DNA from 4 places in the Streptomyces sp. NPDC091412 genome. Region 2 is predicted to be linked to each of the others. Evidence: riboswitches for the same ligand, from Rfam matches in the RefSeq annotation. Region 2 holds a riboswitch; each other region holds the start of a gene.

Region 1 (3,809 bases), on a different contig from region 2:
GCAGCTTTGACATCGGGTCGGCCGACGAACCGTCACCACCCCCGGCCACGCCGGAGGCCAGGCCGCTCTCCAGGCCGCCGAGGTTCGGCAGACCCAGGTCGGTGCTGACCTTGACCGTGCCGGACAGCTGCTGGACGTCCGACTTGGCGATCTTCTCGATGAGTTGCTGTGCGGTGATCTTCGGCAGGTCGGGGTCGCCGGACGCGGCGAGTGCGGGGACGAGCCCGATGGTCGCCGCGGCCACCCCCACCACCGTGACCGGGACGACGTAGCGCGCGGCCTTGCGGCGCCCCGTGCGCAGGTCGTCGGCTTCGGAATCGTTCGGTGCCATGTGTGCCCTACCTCCGTCATCGGCGGCGGCTGTCCTTCTGCACTGGGGTGTCACCCTCAGCCGCCATTCTCACCCAGATCGGTGAGGAGTGGTGTGGTCCGTGGTTTCCATCTGACCAAATCGGCGGGGAGGAAGCGTCAGACCCCGGAGCCAACTCCGTGTACGCCTGCGGTATGACACACCAAGGGCGACGCCTCCCCCACCCCGTAGGGGTAGAGGTGGAGAGCGCCGCTCGAAGGGGCCGCCCGGCGAGGGCGGCCGGTGAGATCGCGGAACCGGACGGGCGTCAGCCGGCCCGGTGCACCACCGCGTCGCACAGCTGAAGCAGTGCGGCCTTCGCCTCGCACTCCCGCAGCGGCGCCAGCGCGGCCCGCGCCTCCTCGGCGTAGCGCACGGTGTCCCGGCGGGCCTGCTCCAGCGCCGGGTGCGCCCGCAGCGCCGCCAGCGCCTCCGCGTGCCGCGCGTCGTCGCTCAGGTCGGAGTCCAGCAGCTCGCACAGGGCGATGTCCTCGGCCAGCCCCAGCCGGGCCGCGCGCTCGCGCAGCCGCAGCACCGGCAGGGTGGCGATGCCCTCGCGCAGATCGGTGCCGGGGGTCTTGCCCGACTCGTGCGAGTCGGAGGCGATGTCCAGGACGTCGTCCGCCAGCTGGAAGGCGACGCCCAGCCGCTCGCCGTACTGCGTCAGCACGTCCACGACCGTCTCGTCGGCGCCGGACATCATCGCGCCGAACCGGCACGACACCGCCACCAGCGATCCGGTCTTGCCGCCCAGCACGTCCAGGTAGTGGTCGACCGGGTCCCGGCCGTCCTGCGGACCCGCCGTCTCCAGGATCTGCCCGGTGACCAGCCGCTCGAACGCCACGGCCTGCACCCGCACGGCCTCCGGGCCGAGGTCGGCGAGGATCTGCGAGGCCCGGGCGAAGAGGAAGTCGCCGGTCAGGACCGCGACCGAGTTGCCCCAGCGGGTGTTGGCGCTGGCCACCCCGCGGCGCACGGCGGCCTCGTCCATCACGTCGTCGTGGTACAGCGTCGCCAGGTGGGTCAGCTCCACCACCACGGCCGAGGGCACGATCCCCGGCGCGTACGGATCCCCGAACTGGGACGCGAGCATCACGAGCAGTGGCCGGAACCGCTTCCCGCCCGCCCTGACGAGATGCTGCGCGGCGCCCGTGATGAACGGGACCTCGCTCTTGGTGGCTTCGAGCAGCCCTTCCTCGACAGCCGCCAATCCGGCCTGGACATCGGCTTCGAGAGCCTGGTCCCGCACGCTCAGCCCGAATGGCCCGACGACGGTCACGAGGGGTCTCCTGTCTGCTGGTGTCTGCTGGGGATTACACGGTTTGTCGATAGGTCGCTGCCCTCACTCAAGTCAGCGTATCCGGTCACGTTTCGATCACCGATATCGCCCACCTATACGGGCCAGGCCACTTCACCCGACGTGACCACCATCACGTGTCAGCCACACGGCCCATCCACACTCACACATGAAGTCCGATTCACCCCTATTGGGGTTTCAATTCTCTTTAGTGGTATTTGCTCTTCGGCCACTCGAGCCGTGACTTGGGACACACCCCCTCCCCTCCGCGCCACCTCTCGCATTCCTTCACATTCCCTTTACACCCAGTCGAGTTGAGTCTTGGCAGATGCAAAGGATCAAGCACCACATACCCCCCGGACCAAGGTCAAACTGGACGATGTGTGATTCCAGCACTTGTTCGGGACATGTGCTCTCGCATACGTTCCCGGCACCGACGGGCGGACGCCGAATCCTGCCGCCGCCCGTAATCCCAACGACCGAATGAACCACGGCAGGAGCGGGGGACCCAGGTAAGTCGCCGGGCCGGGCGTCGTACGTACCGCGTACACCGCACCGGATCGGCTTGGGGTGAAGCCGCGCCCTTCAAGGCGCGGCCGGGCACCTCCCAGCCCGAACCCGACAGCTCACCTCGCAGGCGACGGAGAGGAATTCCCCCATGCCTGCAAACGGTCAGCGCCGCTCTTCCCGCACCGCCCGCCTCGTCCGTGCCCTCGCCGTCACCGGCACGGGCGCAGCCGTCCTCGCCGTACCGCTGCTCGGCGCCACGACCGCGTCCGCTGCGACCCCGGCCACCGTCCGGACGGCCGCGGGCTTCGGCTACTCGAACAACCTCGACGGCTGGATCCGGGCCTCCCTGGCGGTCATGGCGCAGAAGGGCATCCCGGGCTCCTACAACGGGATCCACCGCAACATCATCCGCGAGTCCTCCGGCAACCCGCGCGCCATCAACCTCTGGGACTCCAACGCCAAGAAGGGCATCCCGTCCAAGGGTCTGCTCCAGGTCATCGACCCGACCTTCCGGGCCTACCACGTGAACGGCACGTCCTGGGACATCTACGACCCGGTCGCCAACATCACCGCCGCCTGCAACTACGCGGCCAAGCGGTACGGCTCCATCGACAACGTCTTCGGCGCGTACTGACCGGACCGCGGCCGGCGCACGCACCGGCTAGAGCCGGTGAACCTTTCCGGTCACAGCGCTAGACAAACAGTCGTTCGAGGACGACGGCGATGCCGTCGTCCTCGTTCGACGTCGTGACCTCGTCGGCCACCGCCTTGAGCTCGGGGTGGGCGTTGGCCATGGCGACCCCCCGGGCGGCCCACTGGAACATCGGGATGTCGTTCGGCATGTCGCCGAAGGCGAGGGCGCTCTCGCGGCCCAGTCCCAGGTGTTCGGCGGCCAGCGCCAGTCCGGTCGCCTTGGTGACGCCGCACGGCTGGAGTTCGACGGTCCCGGGGCCCGACATGGTGACCGTGGCGAGGGAACCCACCGCGCCGCGGGCCGCCTGCGCCAGCTCGTCGTCGGACAGCACCGGGTGACGCAGCAGCACCTTGCTGATGGGCGCGCGCCACAGGTCGTCGCGCCGTTCGACCCGTACGGCGGGCAGCGCCGGGTGCGGCATGAGATACCCCGGCTCGATGAGCGTGAGCCCCTCGACCCCGTCCTGGTCGACCGCGGCGTACACCTCCCCCACCTCGGCCTCGATCTTGCCGAGCGCGGTCTCGGCCTGCTCCCGGTCCAGGGTGACCGACCACAGCAGGCGGTCACTGCCGGCGTCGTAGAGCTGTGCGCCCTGACCGCACACCGCGAGCCCCGTGGTGCCGAGGACGTCGAGCAGTTCCCGCACTCTCGGTGCCGGCCGTCCGGTCACCACGAGGTGCCGGGCACCTGCGGCCGCCGCCCCCGCGAGCGCGGCGAGGGACCGTTCGGACACGGTGTGGTCGCCGCGCAGCAGCGTTCCGTCCAGGTCGGTGGCGATGAGGGCATATGCGAGGGCGGCCATGATCAGAGAATACGGATGCCCCGGCCCGCCGACTCGACCGGAACCGGACGACCGCGACGGCCACCGTGCTCCCGGCTCCCTCTCCTCAACTCCCTTACCTGTGAGAGCGCTTCGGCGCCGCGGACGAGGTTGCCCTCAACCGTGCGCCGCCGCGAGG
Region 2 (3,809 bases):
CGGCGAGTCCGGCCGCGGCGAGCGGCCGCGGCGCGGTGGCGGGCCGGGTGCGGCGCAGCACAGACTCCACCCGCAGGACGAGCTCGCGGGGGCTGAACGGCTTGGTGACGTAGTCGTCGGCGCCGACCTCCAGGCCCAGGATGCGGTCGTCCTCGTCGCCGCGGGCGGTGAGCATGATGACCGGTACCGGGCCGCGCCCGCGCATCCGGCGGCACACCTCCAGTCCGTCCATGCCCGGCAGCATCAGGTCGAGCACGACCAGGTCCGGCCAGTGGGCGGCGGCCAGGGCGAGCGCGGTCGGCCCGTCCGCGGCACGGTCGACGACATGGCCCGCGCGGTCCAGGTAGCCGGAGACGATCTCGGCGACCGTGGCGTCGTCCTCGACGACCAGCACCCGCGCCGCCCCGGCCGGCCGCCGCTCGCCGGATCCGGCACCCGTGGACTCGTACGACTCCTGCATACCTCCAGCGTGACACCGCCCCCACCCCCGTGCCGCCCCCGAGCGCTCCCCAGCCTCGGACGTCCGCATTCCGTAAGGAGTCCGGGCCGGACGGGAGTGAGGCACCTCACGGGAAGGTCACGAATACGTATCGGACATTCCACGCTTCAATCTTCACGCCAGGCACACATGTTCGCTAAGTTGACGACCAGGCCGCACGATTGCCTCCGGCGAGTCGCGTCGGATCGTGCGACCTCCGCCGAGTCCGGTAGGCACCCACAGCGGCCGGAGCCGGGGAACCGACCAACCTCGGGGTGAAGCGGCTCAACTGTCCCTCCGGACAAGGGCCGTAGGGCACGCCTTCCACAGAACGTCCGCCCGACGCCGAGAGCAGAACCGGTAGGCGGCCCATGGGAGGAGTGCGTCCTTCTTGACGCGGGAACGACCGAGCGACGACAGGCCCAGCCGCGCCGAGGTCCAGCAGCGGATCAGCAGCCTCTACGACCAGGCGGAGAACGCCACGGGGAATTTCAACGCCACCCGTGCGATGAGCAAGAGCGCACGTACGCGGCGCGGTTCGGCCGGCTGGAGCGGTTCCGGGGGATCCGATCCGGCGCTCGACCGGGTGGCCAGGAAGTGGTTCGACGTGGGGCGCGCCCAGTTGGGTCCGACCATGCCCGCGGTCCTGCCGCCGGACCGTATGCCCAACCCGGCCAACTCCCCTGCCGCCGCGCCGAGCAGGCGTCCGGCGGATGTCCGCGAGAGTCTGGGCCTCGAGGCGGGCAGGGCGTCTCGGCCGGAGCTGACCGCGGGCCCGGCGGGCCCGGTACCCGAACTGCCGGCCGCGGTGCGGGACACCACGCCCCCACCGGAGTTGCCCGCCGCGCCCACCGCCGCCGTGCCCGCCTCCCCCGTGGCGGAACTGACCGCCCGCTCCATGGAACCGCCGGCCGCCGGAACGGCGGGACCGGTGCCCACCGGCACCATGGAAGTACTCCCCAACAGGACCATGCAGCCACCGCCCACGGGGACCATGGGGGCCCTCCCCGCCGACATCATGCAGGCGCCCCGCACCGGCAGCATGGGAGCACTCCCCGTCGGCATCATGCAGCCACCGCCCACCGGCACCATCGGCTCGCTGCCGAACGGGACCACAGGGGTACTCCCGACAGGAACCATGGAAGCGCCGACCACCGGCACCATGGGCGTACTCCCCACCGGCACCATGCAGGCACCAACCACCGGCACCATGGGCGTACTCCCCACCGGCACCATGCAGGCACCAACCACCGGCACCATGGAGGCGCTCTCCGCCGGGACCCTGGAGGCGTCGGCCACCGGGACCATGGATGTACTCAGCAGCGGAAGTCCGGGCACTGCGACCCCGCCCGCGGGCCCCGTCGCGGGGTTTGCGGGTGTCGCCGAGGCGGGGCGCGAGGTGGTCGGCGGGGCGGGTGTCTCGGTCGCGCCCCGCCGGCAGGCCGCGGTGCGGCGGCCTGCCAAGGAGCGGATGCGGAACAAGCTCGCACGGGCCGGCGAGATGCTGTCCCGGCACGTCGCGCAACAGAGCGCGCCGCCGCCCGCTGCCGTCGGGGCGCGCCCGGCCGAGGAGCCCCGGCCCGCGCCTCAGCCGGAGGCGGCGCAGTGGCAGCAGCACGCCACGGGACTGTTCGACACGACCCCGCCGCTGGACGGCAACTCGCTCTTCGACGCCAGCCAGGCCGGCGGCCCGGGAGCGGCGGGCGAGCCGGGGGCCGCCACCGGCCCCGACCCCGCCACCGGCCCAGGCGTCGGCGTCGGCGACAGCCCGGTCTCGGCCTACGAGCGGAAGGCCGCCAAGGCGCTGGCCTTCGCCCGCACCCAGATCGGCAAGCCGTGCGTGTGGGGGGCCACCGGTCCGGGCTCCTACGACTGCTCGAGTCTCACCCAGGCCGCCTGGCGGGCCGCCGGGGTGGCCCTGCCCCGTACCACCCACGAACAGGTCGGCTCCGGCGCGATGATCCAGCTCGCCGAACTGGAGCCGGGGGACCTGATCTTCTTCTACGGCGAGGTCAGCCACGTGGGCCTGTACGCGGGCAACGGCACCATGGTCCACGCCCCGAGTCCGGGCGCGTCGATACGCGAGGAGTCGATCTTCTTCGCGGGCCCACGGGCCATCCACAGCGCGATACGTCCGGCCTGAGCCGTCACGGCCGTCACGGTGGGAGGCCCGGGGAGCCGGAGCCTCCCGACCCGCCGTTCACGCGTTCTTGCGGCCCACCCCGGCGTACACCCAGAACTGGGACGGATCCTCCGGGATCTCCTCGTCCCGGTCCGGGCGCCACAGCGGGACGTAGACCAGCCCCGGCTCCGCCAGGGCGAAGCCGTCGAAGAGGGACGTGATCTCGTCGTGGGAGCGTGCCGTGACCGGCGAGGTGGCCCGGTCGCGGTACAGCTGCCCGACGGCCGCGGCCGTGTCCGGACGGTCCTCGTCCGTGGCGTGGGTCAGGGCCAGCCAGCTGCCCGCGGGCAGGGCGTCCCGGAAGGCGGCCACGATGCCGCCCGGGTCCTCCCGCGGTGTGACGAAGTGCAGGATCGTGATCATCAGAACGGCGACGGGCTCCTCGAAGTCGATGAGCTTGCTCACCTGCGGCGCGGAGAGTACCCCCGCGGGATCACGGATGTCGGCGGCCACGATCGCCGCGTCCGGGTTGTCGGCGAGCAGGGCCTCGCTGTGCGCGACCGCGACCGGGTCGTTGTCCACGTACACCACCTTGGCGCCGGGGCTGGCGGCCTGGGCGACCTCGTGCACATTGCCCTGGGTGGGGATCCCGGAGCCGAGGTCGATGAACTGGCGTACCCCGGCGTCCACCAGGAACCGCACGGCGCGGCCCAGGAAGGCGCGGTTGGCACGGGCCAGAGTGCGCACCTGGGGATCGATCGCCGTGAAGGCGGCCACCGCCTCCCGGTCGATGGCGAAGTTGTGCTCGCCGCCCAGCATCGCGTCGTACATCCGGGCCACGCTGGCCTTGCCCGGATCCACGCCCCGCGGCAGTCCGTCTCCGTCCCGCATGACCAACTCCCCTACTATGAAACGACCTTGACTGTTCATCATATAGTTGCCAGTGGCATACGACGCCGTACCGCCCGACCGGTCCGACCGGCCTGTCCGTCCCCGCCCCACCGGACCCCCGGCCCACCGGCCCCACCCGGAAGGCACACGATCCTGCGGAACACAGAACGCGGCCGGCCGGAAGGTCCACCCCCCACAGGGCCGCTCCGCCGCCCCTCGCACTTCTCCCCCGCGGCCGACGCCATCGGCTCCGCGCTCGACCTGCACCTGACCGGACGTCATGTCGTGCACGCGCTCGCACCGGGTTTCTGCGACGCG
Region 3 (3,809 bases), on a different contig from region 2:
GGCTCCCGGACCTGCAACTGGGTGCGGATCCAGCCGAGTTGCGCTGGCGTGGCGGGCTCATCATGCGCGGACTGCGGACGCTGCCGGTGCGGTTCACACCCGGTCGGTAAGTCGCGGGGAAGCCGGACAAGGCAGGAAAAGGCGCCCGCCGCCGCACCACGCCTACCCACTGGCGGACACGAAGGTGACACATGCTCAACAGTGTGATCTTCACGTGATCTGTGCGGCATGAACTTGTGACAAGCGATCGTCAGCCGATACTTTCACCCATCAGCGTGGCGCCGAGACTGCGGTCGCCACGCGGGTCACCGCTGTCGCACGAAAGGTCTCCGTATGCTCTCCGGGAACGGTCGTCACCGTCGGCCCCGTCAGGCTCCGGCCCTCCTCGTCGCAGCCGGAGTGACCGGATCCGCCATCGCCATCCCGCTGATCGGCGCCGGCGGCGCCAGCGCGGCCGACGGCAACGCGTGGGACAAGGTGGCCAAGTGCGAGAGTGGCGGCGCCTGGAGCGCCGACACCGGTAATGGCTACTACGGCGGCCTCCAGTTGACGCAGGACGACTGGGAGAAGTACGGCGGCCTCGACTACGCCTCGAGCGCCGACCAGGCCAGCCGGTCCCAGCAGATATCCGTGGCCGAGAAGCTGCTCGCCGACAAGGGTCCCGGTGCCTGGCCGACGTGCGGGTTGCTCTCCGGACTCGGCAAGAAGTCCGGGGCGGCGAAGGTCGACACCGGCGTGGGTGATTCGTCCGGATCCTCCAGCTCCTCCGGAAAGTCCCTCACGGACGACCTCGGTCTGTCCGACTCGTCGCAGGCGTCGTCGGGCGATCCGTCCGGCTCGTCCGGTTCGTCCGGCTCGTCGGATGTCGACCCTGGTTCAATCGATCCCTCCGGCTCGTCGACCGCGCCCCCCGCCACGTCCTCCCCTTCGCCGTCCTCGCCCGCCAAGAAGGGCGAGCCGGCCGAGTCCGACGCGTCCTCCGATGCCGCGGCAGGCGGGTCGCAGTCGCCCGACGCCTCGCCCTCGGTCGCGCCGCAGCCGGGCTATACGGACAACTCGTGGCAGGTCGGCGGCACTTCGGCCCTGGTCGACACCGGCGCGCTCAGCGGTGGGCGTCACCGCGGCGGCAGTGCCGTCGAGGACCCGGCCGACAGCCACTCGGCCGCCTCCTCCGGCCGTCACGCCTCCCGCGGCGGCTCCGCGCGGGCCGTCGTCGCCGACTCCTACACCGTCCGCGCCGGCGACTCCCTCGAGTCCATCGCCGACTCCCTTGACGTTCCGGGCGGATGGGACGCGCTGTACGCGGCGAACAAGGGGGCGATCGGGTCCGACCCGAATCACATCTCTGCCGGTCAGACCCTGAATGTCCCTACCGAAACGCCCCAAAAGTAGGCGGAGTTCACGCCACGCTTCGCGCTGAATGTCCCATTCGGGGAAAGTGTGGGATGAGTCTCAGAAGCCCTGATCGTCTTTGGAATTCGGCGAAGCGCATGCCTACGGTCGTGACCGCTCGTCACCGCGAGCCCCGGCTGCCGCAACGCCGAATCCTGCCAGCGGCCGCACGGGAACAGTCGTCGCGTCAAGCGCCGTGGGCAGGAGCGGGGGACCCAAGGTAAGTGCCGCGCCGGGCAGTTGACCGGAGCGGCTAGGGGTGGAGCCGTGCCTCGTGTACGAGGCACGGCCGGGCAACTCAACCGGCCCGAACCCGACAGCTCACCTCGCAGGCGTCGGTGAGGGGATCCATCCATGCTGTTCTCCAGCAAGGGCAAGCATCGCCGTACGTCCAGGACCACCCGTGTCATCGCGCTCGCCGGTGTCGCCGGCGCCGCAGTCGCCGCCCCGCTGATGGCGGTCGGCGACGCCTCCGCCGCCACCGCCTCCGAGTGGGACGCGGTCGCCCAGTGCGAGTCCGGCGGCAACTGGTCCATCAACACCGGCAACGGCTTCTACGGCGGCCTCCAGTTCACCAACTCCACCTGGGCCGGGTACGGCGGCACCGCCTACGCGTCGCGCGCGGACCTGGCCTCCAAGTCGCAGCAGATAACCGTCGCCGAGAAGGTCCTCGCGGGCCAGGGCAAGGGTGCCTGGCCGGTCTGCGGCAAGGGCCTGTCCGGCGCCGCCTACACCGGCGGCGCCCCCTCGTCCTCGTCGTCGGCCTCGTCCTCGTCGTCGGCCTCGTCCTCGTCGTCGAGCGGCAGCTCCGCCAAGAGCACCACCACCCGCTCGACCGAGCAGCAGGCCGCCAACCGCTCCGCGACGCGTCCCGCCCCGAGCAGGACCGTCACCACGCCCACCGGCGAGAAGGTCAAGAAGGGTGACGGCGAGTACAAGGTGGTCGCCGGCGACACCCTCAGCTCCATCGCCGCCCAGCACGGCGTCCAGGGCGGCTGGAAGAAGCTGTTCGAGCTGAACAAGAACATCGTCGACAACGCCGACCTCATCTACCCGGGCCAGCAGCTCCACCTGAAGTAAGGGCCCGCACCGCCCTTCATGGGCCCCCGCCCCGGCGCGTTCCCCCTACGCGCGGGGGCGGGTTTTTTTCGTCTCCCGCACACCCGGCCGTTCCCGAACCTTCCCCGTCTCTTTGTTCCGAGCGGGAACAAAGGGTACCGTCACTCTGTCCACGAGGCGGTCGGTCGGCCGGTCGCCGCCCCGGGACGGTTAGGCTCTAGTCGCAAGGCTCACGCCCCGCACTTCCAGCGTCACATCCCAGAAGGAGATGCTCGTGCCGTCCATCGACGTCGTCGTAGCCCGGGAAATCCTGGACTCCCGAGGCAACCCCACGGTCGAGGTCGAGGTCGGCCTCGACGACGGCAGCACCGGTCGTGCCGCCGTCCCCTCCGGCGCCTCCACCGGTGCCTTCGAGGCCATCGAGCTCCGTGACGGCGACCCCAACCGCTACCAGGGCAAGGGCGTCGAGAAGGCTGTCCTCGCCGTGATCGAGCAGATCGGCCCGGAGCTCGTCGGCTACGACGCCACCGAGCAGCGTCTGATCGACCAGGCCATGTTCGACCTGGACGCCACCGACAACAAGGGCTCGCTGGGCGCCAACGCCATCCTCGGCGTCTCCCTCGCCGTCGCCCACGCCGCCTCCGAGGCCTCGGACCTCCCCCTCTTCCGCTACCTGGGCGGTCCGAACGCGCACCTGCTGCCGGTGCCGATGATGAACATCCTGAACGGCGGCTCGCACGCCGACTCCAACGTGGACATCCAGGAGTTCATGATCGCCCCGATCGGCGCGGAGTCCTTCTCCGAGGCCCTGCGCTGGGGCACCGAGGTCTACCACACGCTGAAGAAGGTCCTGAAGAGCAAGGGCCTGTCCACCGGCCTCGGCGACGAGGGCGGCTTCGCCCCGAACCTCGGCTCCAACCGCGAGGCCCTCGACCTCATCCTCGAGGCGATCAAGGAAGCCGGCTACGCCCCCGGCGAGCAGATCGCCCTCGCGCTCGACGTCGCCGCCTCCGAGTTCTACAAGGACGGCAAGTACGTCTTCGAGGGCAAGGAGCGCTCGGCGGCGGAGATGACCGAGTACTACGAGGAGCTGGTGGCCGCCTACCCGCTCGTCTCCATCGAGGACCCGCTGTTCGAGGACGACTGGGCCGGCTGGAAGGTCATCACCGACAAGCTCGGCGACAAGGTCCAGCTCGTCGGCGACGACCTGTTCGTCACCAACCCCGAGCGCCTCGCCCGCGGCATCGAGGACGGCGCCGCCAACGCGCTGCTCGTGAAGGTGAACCAGATCGGTTCGCTCACCGAGACCCTGGACGCCGTCGAGCTGGCCCAGCGCAGCGGCTTCAAGTGCATGATGT
Region 4 (3,809 bases), on a different contig from region 2:
CTCTCAGGGCTGCGACCGCCCGCCGGAGAAGCCTGCGGAGCACCGCCCCAGCGCCCGCCTCAGCTGCTCCAGCTCGATGTCGGGCAGAGCACCGCCCTGCGCGAACTTCAGCACGTGCTCGGCCACCGTGCGCAGCTTGGTGTTCGACCGCTGGGAGACCTCCCGCAGGACCTGCCAGGCGTCCTCGGGCGGGATCCGCCCGAAGGTCACCACGGCGCCGATCGCCTGGTCGATCACGGCGTGCGAGGTCAGGGCCCGCTGGAGCTGATCGATCTCCTGGTGCAGCCGCTCGCGCTCCAGCACCAGATCTGCGGCGGAGAGCGGCGGGAAAGGGTGCCGCTCGGACATCGCGAAGAACACCATGGCCAGTCCCCTGGGTCGTCGAGCACCCGCGCTTCCAGCTTCACCCCGCAGGAGACCGTGCACGACCCGGGACCGTTCCCGCACCCGGCCCGGGAAAGCCCTCGGCGAGTAATGCACGTCCTGTACATTTCTTACGGAGCCCCCTCCGGCCGGATCCGGCGCCGCCGCATGGAGGGGTGTGCCATGACGCGGCCGTCCGCCCGCTACGTCCTGCCGGAGTTCACCGAGATCACCAGCGCCGGCCGGCGCTCCCTGGATCCGTACGCGAAACCGCTCGAGGAGCGGATCGCCCTCCTCGGCACACCGATCGACGACACCGCGGCGAACGACGTGATCGCGCAGTTCGTCCACCTGGAGCACCGGACGCCCGGACGGGACATCTCGCTCTGCATCAACTCGCCCGGCGGCTCGTTCTAGCACGACGCCGGCCGTCCACGACACGATGCGGTACGTGTGCTGGACGTGGAGACGATCCGACTGGGCCAGGCCGTCGCGTCCGCGGCGGCGCTGCCGGCCGCGGGCACCCCGGGCAAGCGGTACGCGCCGCCCGGCGCCCGCGTGGTCCTGCGGCAGCCGTCACCGCCCGAGCCGGTCGGGGGCCAGGCGTCCGACCTGGCGGTCCAGGCGGACGAGCTGACGCGGATGCGCGCCCGCCTGGAGGAGCTGCTCGCGCGGAGCACCGGGCGGTCCGTGCGGCAGGTGCGGACCGACCTGGAGCGGGAGCAGGTGCTGGACGCGCAAGAGGCCCTGACATATGGACTGATTGACCGAATCCTCCCGAACCGCGGAGCCACGCGCACCGCGCCGGACGCGGGGTGAGCCGCCGATGCCGCCACCCGAGCCGCCACCCCTGCCGGCGCCGACCCGCGCCGAGGCGGAGCTGATCGACCGTCACCTGGAGCCGGCCGACCTGCTGGGCCGCGTCAACCCGGGACGGCCCGGAGACACCTACCGGGCCCCGAGGGCCGCCCAGGCGCTCGCCGGCAGGGCGGTGGAGCTGCGCGGCACCCGGGCACTGATGCACCGGCGGGGCGAGACCGAGCCGCACGCGGACACTCCGGCCCGGGCTCTGTGAGTGCTGGACGGCGAGCGGCGCACGGCCCGTGTCACCCTTCCCCCCGACTGCGGAAGTTGACGTCGTCCACAGCCGCGGTCTCGGCGGGAAAAGGGGCCCATCTGTCTGGACACGGGGTGAAATCGCCCCGAATGACCGACCGCCTTTCGGTGTAGGTTCAGCTCCTTTTTCGGGACCGCCGCAGTCGCGCAACACGCCTCCACGGATGGCGGAATGAGGTGCTCCGCTGCTGGTCCGGGGGTCGTCGCGGGCGGGGGCAACCGTTCGATCGCGAGGGTGTCCACCCGAACGGGCGCGTGGTGAGTAACAACACAAACACGCGGTTCCATTGGGATTTTCGGACATCCGTAGGTGAAGATCCCTGTCTGACGACAAGCCCCCGCCACAACGGCGGGGCGGTCCGGGCGGACGCCGAGTCCTGCCGCCGCCCGGATGACCGGTCGACAGGAGTGGATCGGCAGGAGTGGAGGACCCAAGCACGACGGGTCGCCGGAACGGTCACGCCATGGCCGGTCCGAGCAGCCCTTGGGGTGAAGCCGCGACAACGCGGCCGGGCAACTTCGCCAGCCCGAATCCGACAGGTCATCCTTCACAGGCGGCTGACGAAGGGTTGCGCATGACTGCGCTCAATCGTGTCCCGTCGCTGATGGCCCGGGCCGGCACGGCCTCGGCCCTGACCCTGGCCGCCGTGGGCGGCTCGATCGTGGTCCCGGGTGTGGCCTCCGAGGCCTCGGCCGTGACCACCGCGAACACGGCGCTGCGGATCGCGGCGTCCAAGCAGGGGTCGCCCTACCAGTGGGGCGCCACGGGGCCGCGGAGGTTCGACTGCTCCGGGCTCACGCTGTACTCGTTCAAGAGGGCGGGCAAGAAGCTGCCCCGCACGGCCGCACAGCAGTACAACAACAGCCGGCACATCTCCGCGGGCAGCCGCCGAGCCGGGGATCTGGTGTTCTTCCACTCGGGCTCGCGCGTCTACCACGTGGGCATCTACGCCGGCAAGGGCAAGATCTGGCACGCTCCGAAGACCGGGGACGTGGTGAAGCTCCAGAAGATCTGGACGAAGAGCGTCTGGTACGGCCGGGTGAGCTGACCCGGCCGCAGTGCGGTGCCGTGCGGTGGCGGAGCTTCGACGTCGCCACCGCACGTTCCTACGGTTCCTGACCCGCGGCAGTCACGGGGCGGGCGGGAACCGTCCACGGAAGTTCGATGCAGACCGTCTTGCCGCCCTCCCGGGTCGGCCGCACGGTCAGTCTGCCGCCGCACTCGGCGGTGAGCCACCGGATGATCACCATGCCCCGGCCGTTGTCCTGCTGGACAGCGGCCGGCAGGCGTTTCGGGAACCGGGGGTGGCTGTCGGTGACCCCGATGCGCAGTCGTTCGTCACGCACGAGGACGAGGTCCACCGTGAAGGTGGGTGACTGCCCCAAAGTGTGCTGTACGGCGTTGGTGGCGAGTTCGGACACGATGAGCCGGACCGTCTCGGCGGTGTCCGTGGACGGCGGCAGGCCCCACTCCGCGAGCGTGCCGGCCACATAGGCACGGGCCGCACAGACCGAGGCGGGATCGCTCGGCAGAGTGACGGATGCTTCCAGATGGTCTGCCATGGCGAGGTCGTCCCTTTCCCACGGGGCCGGAGTCCGACAATTGGCGGATGGTTCGAGTACGGTCCCGCACTGGTGCTTCGCCGTCAGACTGCCATCACCTCTCCGGTCTCGGTGGCGATCCACCGAGATATGCATATATCTGTCGCTCGATGCGGTGAACTCTGCGACGGCAGACCGTATCCGGAGCGGGTCGCGTGGAGCGTTCAGAGGGAGCGAGGGAGTAGCCCATGCAGCACGGTCCCGAGGTGCGCCGCCGGAAGCTGGGCGCCGAACTGCGCGCGCTGCGCACCGGCGCGGGTCTCACCAGCGGTGAGGCGGCCCGCCTGGTCGGCTGGCACCAGTCGAAGGTCAGCCGGATCGAGACCGGCACCAGCGGGGTGAAACCGGCCGACGTGCGCTCGCTCCTGGACGCGTACGCGGTCCACGACACCCAGCTGCGCGAGCTGCTCCTGGTGCTCGCGGGGCTGGACGACGGCGGCGACCGGCACCACTGGTGGCACGCCTATCGCGGAGTGCTGCCGCCGACCTATCGGGACTTCATCAGCCTGGAGTCGCAGGCGAGCAGGATGCGCACCCTGGAGACCTCGGTCGTTCCCGGACTGCTCCAGACACCCGAGTACGCCCGCGCGGTCACCCGGGCCGCGGTGGACGGGCTCGACGAGGACCGGCTGGACGCGCTGGTGGAGGTGCGGCTGGCCCGCCAGGACGTGCTGCGCTCGCGACCGCCGCTGGAGCTCGACGCGGTGCTGGACGAGGCGGTGCTGCGC

The links. Region 2 has a riboswitch for cyclic di-AMP ahead of ACIQMV_RS27780 (NlpC/P60 family protein). Riboswitches for the same ligand answer to the same signal wherever they lie in the genome.
Region 1: it holds a riboswitch for cyclic di-AMP, as region 2 does, so the genes downstream of both, ACIQMV_RS27200 (transglycosylase SLT domain-containing protein) here and ACIQMV_RS27780 (NlpC/P60 family protein) in region 2, are expected to answer to the same signal.
Region 3: it holds a riboswitch for cyclic di-AMP, as region 2 does, so the genes downstream of both, ACIQMV_RS30070 (transglycosylase family protein) here and ACIQMV_RS27780 (NlpC/P60 family protein) in region 2, are expected to answer to the same signal.
Region 4: it holds a riboswitch for cyclic di-AMP, as region 2 does, so the genes downstream of both, ACIQMV_RS26130 (C40 family peptidase) here and ACIQMV_RS27780 (NlpC/P60 family protein) in region 2, are expected to answer to the same signal.

The regions. Positions count from the first base shown of each region.
Region 1 covers NZ_JBIVTV010000013.1:122,549-126,357, reverse strand. The annotation lists gene ACIQMV_RS27210 (outer membrane lipoprotein carrier protein LolA) at 1-331, opposite strand, end outside; gene ACIQMV_RS27205 (polyprenyl synthetase family protein) at 618-1,628, opposite strand; cyclic di-AMP (ydaO/yuaA leader) riboswitch at 2,114-2,299, shown strand; gene ACIQMV_RS27200 (transglycosylase SLT domain-containing protein) at 2,305-2,790, shown strand; gene ACIQMV_RS27195 (HAD family hydrolase) at 2,849-3,655, opposite strand; gene ACIQMV_RS27190 (FAD-dependent oxidoreductase) at 3,788-3,809, opposite strand, start outside.
Region 2 covers NZ_JBIVTV010000014.1:10,931-14,739, forward strand. The annotation lists gene ACIQMV_RS27775 (response regulator transcription factor) at 1-460, opposite strand, end outside; cyclic di-AMP (ydaO/yuaA leader) riboswitch at 687-861, shown strand; gene ACIQMV_RS27780 (NlpC/P60 family protein) at 870-2,621, shown strand; gene ACIQMV_RS27785 (SAM-dependent methyltransferase) at 2,679-3,491, opposite strand; gene ACIQMV_RS27790 (PP2C family protein-serine/threonine phosphatase) at 3,777-3,809, shown strand, end outside.
Region 3 covers NZ_JBIVTV010000016.1:135,762-139,570, forward strand. The annotation lists gene ACIQMV_RS30060 (cytochrome P450) at 1-110, shown strand, start outside; gene ACIQMV_RS30065 (transglycosylase family protein) at 334-1,392, shown strand; cyclic di-AMP (ydaO/yuaA leader) riboswitch at 1,575-1,742, shown strand; gene ACIQMV_RS30070 (transglycosylase family protein) at 1,747-2,472, shown strand; gene eno (phosphopyruvate hydratase) at 2,720-3,809, shown strand, end outside.
Region 4 covers NZ_JBIVTV010000012.1:124,247-128,055, forward strand. The annotation lists gene ACIQMV_RS26115 (ANTAR domain-containing protein) at 4-363, opposite strand; partial or broken gene ACIQMV_RS26120 (ATP-dependent Clp protease proteolytic subunit) at 547-1,182, shown strand; gene ACIQMV_RS26125 (hypothetical protein) at 1,190-1,438, shown strand; cyclic di-AMP (ydaO/yuaA leader) riboswitch at 1,838-2,051, shown strand; gene ACIQMV_RS26130 (C40 family peptidase) at 2,055-2,528, shown strand; gene ACIQMV_RS26135 (ATP-binding protein) at 2,587-3,042, opposite strand; gene ACIQMV_RS26140 (helix-turn-helix domain-containing protein) at 3,270-3,809, shown strand, end outside.